2 regions of the Kocuria turfanensis genome follow, and region 2 is predicted to be linked to the other one. Evidence: riboswitches for the same ligand, from Rfam matches in the RefSeq annotation. Region 2 holds a riboswitch; the other holds the start of a gene.
What was found. Region 2 has a riboswitch for cyclic di-AMP ahead of AYX06_RS18335 (C40 family peptidase). Riboswitches for the same ligand answer to the same signal wherever they lie in the genome.

Region 1 (3,403 bases), on a different contig from region 2:
GCGTGAAGTATTCAGCCGGCCACCCGCGGAAGTTGATCCCGGCGGCCCGCAGGGCGTTGCTCACCGCTGCGGTGCAGTCCTGTCCGACGCCGAGCTGTCCCATGGCCGCGGAGGCGATGGTCGCGCCCTTGCCGGAGGACGAGCTCTGCGGGGTGACCGTGCGCTCGGCGGCCGGAGCGGCCTGCACGGCCGGTTTTGGGGCGGGAGCGGCGGCGGGCCTCGGGGCCGCCTGCACAGTCGGCTTCGGGGCGGGGGACGCCACCGGGGCGGGTGCGGTGACAGGCTTCGGGGCCGCCTGCACAGTCGGCTTCGGGGCGGGGGACGCCACCGGGGCGGGTGCGGTGACAGGCTTCGGGGCCGCCTGCACAGTCGGCTTCGGGGCGGGGGACGCCACCGGGGCGGGTGCGGTGACAGGCTTCGGGACCGCCTGGACGACTGGCTCCTGGACGACTGGATCCTGGGCGACTGGCTCCGGGGCGGGTGCGACGGCCGGGGCGGCCACGGCCTTCGGTGCCGGAGCGGCCACGGCGGGTGCCGCGACGACCGGGGCATCGACTTTTTGCTCCGCCTTTTTCTCGGCTGTGGTCACGTGGGCGACCGGCTCGAGGGACACGGTGGGCGCTGCGGTGGGGGTGGCGGCGGCGACGGCCGACAGCGGGGCGTCAGTGGAGGCTTCCGGGGCCGGGGTTGCCTGCACGGAGACGGTGGTGGCCAGGGCCAGGCCGGAGAAGGCCGCGACGGCGGCCACGGTGCGGGCCTTGCCGGTGAGGAGGGAGCCGATGCCGTTGGAGGAGGTCAGGTCACGAGTCATGAGGAGTTCAGCAGGCTTTCTGGAGGGCCGGGCGGATCTGACGGAACGGTGTGGTGACAGCACGGATTACCCCGGTCAGGGGTGCAAGGTGTCACGGTGTCCGGCGGAGCGGGCCCCGGATCGGGAGCACCGCCCACGGCGGGTGAGTGGAGGAAGGTGTGGTGTCCGCAGTGGACGAAAAACTCACTCGAGAGGCGGGGACTCTCTTGTGCAACCGGGGCGAGGACCGGGGCCCTCCGCGACGATTCCGGTCGTTGCGGAGGGCGGGCCGGGTCAGCGGTAGGTGTAGTAGCCGTCCACCGGCATGGCGTTGACGGGGTGGACGAAGGTGCCCTGGGTGGGGTTCAGGGCGGAGATCATCTTGCCGCCGCCGATGTAGATGCCGATGTGGGCCCCGCCGTTCTGGGAGACGAGGTCCCCGGGCTGCGGGGTGGCCGTGGGGGTGGCCGCGGCGATCTGCTGGAAGCTGGTGCGGGGAATCTCGATGCCGTTCTGGGCGTAGGCCCACTTCGTGAACCCGGAGCAGTCCCAGGCGCCGAAGGCGGTCCCGCCCCAGACGTAGCCGGTGCCGGCGCCCTGCATCGCGGTGCCCACGATCCCGGAGGCGCCGGTGATCTCGGTGATGTCCGCCGACTGGGTGGACACCGTCGCGGCCGAAGCGTTCTGCTCAGGAGCGGCCGGGGCCTGGGTGGAGGCGGTGGAGACGGCCTGCGGGGCAACGACGGCCTGGGGGGCCGTCGAGGAGTAGGTCGTCAGAGCGGACGCGGGGGCCGAGTAGGCGGTGGCGGTGTCGGCGGGGACCTCGGCGTAGGCCTGGGCCGGGGCGATGGAGCCGATGAGCGCCGCGCCGGCGGCAGCGGCGATCGTGGTGGTACGCACCAGGTGCGAGGTGGTCTCGGCGCGGTGGCGGGCAGTGCGGCGCTTAAAAATAGTCATGGGTGTGTTCCTCCCTTTGCCTACGAGGTGAGCTGTCGGATGCGGGTGGGAGACACCCGGCCGCCCCGGACGCAGACGTCCTGGGCGGCTTAACCCCTAGGTCCCGGATCACCGGGACCGAAAATGGTTCCCCCGCTTCTGCCAAGCGATTTCTCTTCAGGAACCCCGGGCACCGGCAGAATTCGGCGATGTGCACGAGGGTGCCGACCGGATCAGTCAGCGGCACGCAGTGGACAGTAGCCCATCCATAACGAAAGTGTCACGTTTAGATCACGGCCCAGATTCTTCCTCCGGTCGGGACTGAGAAGTCGGGGTCCCGGCTCCTGATGGCCACATCCTGGAAGACGAGCTTCGTCGCTCAGCTGGGCTCATGACGCGAGCCTTGGCAAGTCTGGGACCGGTATGACTAGGCAAAATGGCATCGTGAAGCGCTTTTCGCTGGACACATCTAGCGGCGACAAGGGGCTGGGGGCCGCGCGTGTCTCCCAGCTTTTCTGGAGGCAGTACCAAGGGTTTTTCGAGGGTGCTTACATCTTGGGGAGATCTCGGGGCGCCTTTTCGGAGCGTGAGGCGGGATTTCTTCACGAGATCTCCATATTCGACCGGCTTCACCGCGGTGAAGGCCAGCCGATGGGGTGCCGCTGCGCGTCACTGGGGCGTTTATCTTCATCAAATCTTCAAGTTTTTGGGGCGCGTCACACAGAAAAGGCAGTTTACTGTCGATGGCATGGCGGGCTGGTTCCGGCCGGTTCGTCTCCTGGAGAAAACCGACGAAGGAGCAAGCCATGACCCACCACGTGAGCGCGATGCTGGAGACCTACCCGAAGGACCTCGGCGGGGTGGACAAAGAGAAGCTGGCCGCCTGTATCGAAGCCTGTTTCGAGTGCGCCCAGACCTGCACCGCCTGCGCGGATGCTTGCCTGTCCGAGGACATGGTTGCCGAGCTGACCAAGTGCATCCGCACCAACCTCGACTGCGCGGACCTGTGCGAGGCCACCGGACGGGTGCTCTCGCGGCACACCGGCTACGACGCGAACATCACCTTGGACGCGATCAAGGCCTGCCAGATGGCGTGCAAGGCGTGTGCGGATGAGTGCGAGCAGCACGCGTCCATGCACGAGCACTGCCGGATCTGTGCTGAGGCCTGCCGTCGCTGCGAGGCCGCCTGCGCCGAACTGGTCGCCTCCCTGGGCTGAGTCCCGACCCCCACTGACCCATCACCCGGGCGGCGGGGGCGGTGCGAACGTCCGTGACCGACAGGGATCGGCGTCACGGGCCAGATCTCCTCTGGTGAGGGGACCGCCGCCATGACGCACCCGCCGCCTGGGTGGTGCCCCAGTACCTGAGGGCCCGTGGAGAAGGGCTTCCACGGGAACTGGGCCTTTTCTGGAGGCCACACGCTGACCGACGGATACCGGTGACCGGTCTCCGTCGGTGAAAGAGGATCCTGATGGGCTGATCGGGCCCGCCCGGAGGCGGGTTTCCTCTTCCCCCACCCCTTGTTCAGGACAGCTCTACCCGCGCGGCTTGTTCGCGTGCCGGGTACGAGCTGATTGCCGAGGCCGGCACATCGGGGTCGAGCTTCTTCATTGTGGAAGAGAGACATCATCATGCGTTCCACCCAGTTCCTTGGCCGCCGCATTACGGCCGCCGCCT
Region 2 (3,403 bases):
CTCGATGGCCACGTCGAAGTCACGGGCCACACAGGCCTGCAGATCCGCCAGCACGACACCGGCGTGCTCGGCGCTCAGGCAGCCGTCGTGGACGGTGACGTGGGCCGAGAGCACCGGGGTGTCGGAGTCGATGCGTGAGGCGTGCAGGTCGTGCACCCCCACCACGTGGGGCAGGGACTCCAGGCGGGTGCGGACCTCATCCAGATCCAGACCCTTGGGAGTGGTTTCCATCAGGACCTCGATGGTGTCGCGCAGCAGAATCAGGGCCCGGGGCACGATCAGGGCGGCGATCAGCAGGGACACGATCGCATCCGCCTGGGTCCACCCAGTGGTGGCGATGACGATCGCGGAGACGATGACCGCCACCGAGCCCAGGGCGTCGTTGGCGACCTCCAGGAAGGCGGCCTTCATGTTCAGGTTCTCTCCCCGCCCCGAGGCCAGGATGATCAGCCCGATGATGTTGCCGACCAGCCCGATCACCCCGAACCACAGCATGGCCGAAGACTCGACCTCCGGGGGCTCCAGCAGCCGGCGGATACCTTCGACGGCAACGAACCCGCCCACGGCCAGCAGCACCGAGGCCTGGGCGGCCGCGGCGACGATCTCCGCCCGCTTGTACCCCCAGGTGCGTTTGTCCGTGGCCGGCTTCAGGGCCAGGGTCGCCGCGATCAGCGCGATCAGCAGCCCGGCGGAGTCGGTGAACATGTGCCCGGCATCGGCCAGCAGCGCCAGGCTGCCCGAGATCACCGCGCCGATGATCTCGGCGACCATGATCGTGGCGGTGATGGCGAAGACTACTGCCAGCTTTCCCCGCCGCCCGGTGGCACCGTGGGCGTGATCGTGCTCACCGCTCACGCCGGAACCTCTTGGGTGCTGGCCGCACCGGCGAGCTCCTCGGCGGCGCACTCCGGCGTGCCGCACTGGCACACCGCCTCGACGGTGAGAATCGTGCCCAGCAGGTCCTCCAGGGCGTGGGCCAGCTTCGGGTCCGAGAGCTCATAGCGCACATTGCGTCCGGCCGGCACGCCCACGACCAGCCCGCAGTCGCGCAGGCAGGCCAGGTGGTTGGACAGGATCTGCCGGCTCACCCCGATCTGGGCCGCCAGTTCCGAGGGCACCGCCGGGCCCTGCTGCAGCTGCAGCAGCACCGCGGCCCGGGTGGGATCGGCCAGTGCTTTGCCGAACCGGGACATCACCTCGACCGGGGACAAGATCCTCATGCCACAACCGTACAGCAGAATCTGTATCAAAGAGGGGCGGGGTCGAGCGAGGCTCGGGCAATGTCCAGCTTGTGTCCCTACGGTGTGGGCGGATGGGGGTGCCGTCCGCCACTGCGGCGCCCCCGTCCTCGAACCACCACGGCACCTCGTGCGGCCGTTGCCGCAATGCCCCTGCGGGGAGGGAAGGCGATTGTCTGCCTCCGGCAGGAGACGGGTGGAGCCCATGATCACTTTCTGCGCTGCTCCGCTGGGCAGCCCGCCCGTGCGCCGTTTCCCGACCGGGTGCAAGGCGGCCGGGCCGTGGCGACCGATCGACTCTGCGATCCAGGCACGAAGTACCCCAAATATGTCGCCGATGACGATCCTCTCGGAGCACTTCGCACCTGACGGAAGGCCTCCCGTCAACCGGCCACCACTGGTGGGGCGAAGCTCAGCGGTAGGTGTAGTACCCATCGAGGGGCATGGCGTTGACGGAGTGGACGAAGGTGCCCTGGGTCGGGTTCAGCGCAGAGACCATCTTGCCGCCACCGATGTAGATGCCGATGTGGTTGCCACCGTTCTGAGACACCAGGTCCCCGGGCTGCGGAGTGGAGGTCGGGGTGGCGGCTGCGATCTGCTGGAAACTGGTGCGGGGAATATCGATACCCTGCTGGGCGTAGACCCACCCGGTGAATCCAGAGCAGTCCCAGGCACCGAAGGAAGTGCCGCCCCAGACATAGCCGGTGCCCACACCCTGCATGGCCGTACCCACGATGCCGCCAGTGGCGGGGGCGATCTCGGTGATCGCGGTGGACTGCGGGCTCACGCTCGAAGCCGTCTGCGCCGCCACCGGGGCCGGGGTGACGTAGGAGCCCTGGCTCCCCAAAGAGGACGAAGCCGGGGCCCACGACGTGGCGGCCGGGGCAGCCGGGAGCTCCGCATAGGCCTGGGCCGGGGCCACGGATCCAAGGATTGCCACGCCAGCAGCAGCAGCGATGGTGGTGTTACGCGCCCGGCACGAGGGGGTCTCGGCGCGGTGACGAGCAGAAGTGTGCTTGAAGAATGCCATGGATGTACTCCTCCCTTTGCCTACGAGGTGAGCTGTCGGATGCGGGTGGGAGACACCCGGTCGCAGGGCGGGATGCTCTGGCGACTTAACCCCTAGGACCCGAATCATCGGGACCGCATGTGGTTCCCCCGCTTCTGCCAAGCAGTTTCTGTGTAATGAACCTCGGGCACCGGCAGAATTCGGCGATGTGCCCGAAGGCGCCGACAGGATCAGTGGCCGGCACGCATCGAAGAGTACAAGAAGATCACGAAACAATCACAATCCCATTCGGGAATGTATAGGAACTATAAAGAAAACAATCAAGATTTGATGAAGTTGTAAATTTTTCTCGACTTTTTCCTATTAATGTCCTGCAAATTATGGCGCCTCGTGGCGGGCGGCACATGCCTTTGTGGTGCGTGCGGACGGTACGGGGAGCCGTTGACCGCGCTGTGGCGGGGACGCGTGCCGCCCTAAAAGGCTCGGTGGCCGATGTCAGGGAAATTTCCACGGATGGCGGTACAAGAATCGTCCCCGAGCAGCTCCAGCTATGTGCGCTACGGTAATCGGCGTTTGAATACGTACGGCATTTGGGCCCGAGGAGACCGCATGGCTATTTATGATTACACCGCCGACCAGCTCCGAAGCACAGCCCACCCGACGGTCGTGCCGCGCTCCAAAGGCCGGATGGTGGTGCAGTGGTTGACCTCCACCGACCACAAGACGATCGGGTACATGTACCTGATCACCTCCTTCGCCTTCTTCTGCCTCGCCGGCGTCATGGCGCTGCTGATCCGCGCCGAGCTCTTCGCCCCGGGCATGCAGATCCTGGAGACCAAGGAGCAGTACAACCAGCTGTTCACCATGCACGGCACGCTGATGCTGCTGATGTTCGGCACCCCGCTGTTCGTCGGCTTCGCCAACGTCATCGTCCCCCTGCAGATCGGCGCCCCCGACGTCGCCTTCCCGCGGCTCAACGCCCTGGCGTTCTGGTTCTTCCTGTTCGGCTCGCTGATCGCGACCGCCGGCTTCCTCACCCCGCAGGGCGCGGCCTCCTTCGGCTGGTACGCCTACGCACCGCTGAGCAACGCTTCTTTCACCCCAGGCTCCGGTGGTGACCTGTGGGTGTTCGGCCTGATTTTGTCCGGTTTCGGCA

Region 1: linked by a shared signal. The riboswitch ahead of AYX06_RS20300 (C40 family peptidase) and the one ahead of AYX06_RS18335 (C40 family peptidase) in region 2 are both predicted to bind cyclic di-AMP.

The regions. Positions count from the first base shown of each region.
Region 1 covers NZ_CP014481.1:77,692-81,094, reverse strand. Annotated here, with positions in the region: gene AYX06_RS17430 (C40 family peptidase) at 1-811, opposite strand, end outside; gene AYX06_RS20300 (C40 family peptidase) at 1,085-1,747, opposite strand; cyclic di-AMP (ydaO/yuaA leader) riboswitch at 1,753-1,945, opposite strand; gene AYX06_RS17420 (four-helix bundle copper-binding protein) at 2,533-2,943, shown strand; gene AYX06_RS17415 (DUF305 domain-containing protein) at 3,358-3,403, shown strand, end outside.
Region 2 covers NZ_CP014482.1:97,809-101,211, forward strand. Annotated here, with positions in the region: gene AYX06_RS18325 (cation diffusion facilitator family transporter) at 1-855, opposite strand, end outside; gene AYX06_RS18330 (ArsR/SmtB family transcription factor) at 852-1,220, opposite strand; gene AYX06_RS18335 (C40 family peptidase) at 1,651-2,268, opposite strand; cyclic di-AMP (ydaO/yuaA leader) riboswitch at 2,271-2,422, opposite strand; gene ctaD (aa3-type cytochrome oxidase subunit I) at 2,857-3,403, shown strand, end outside.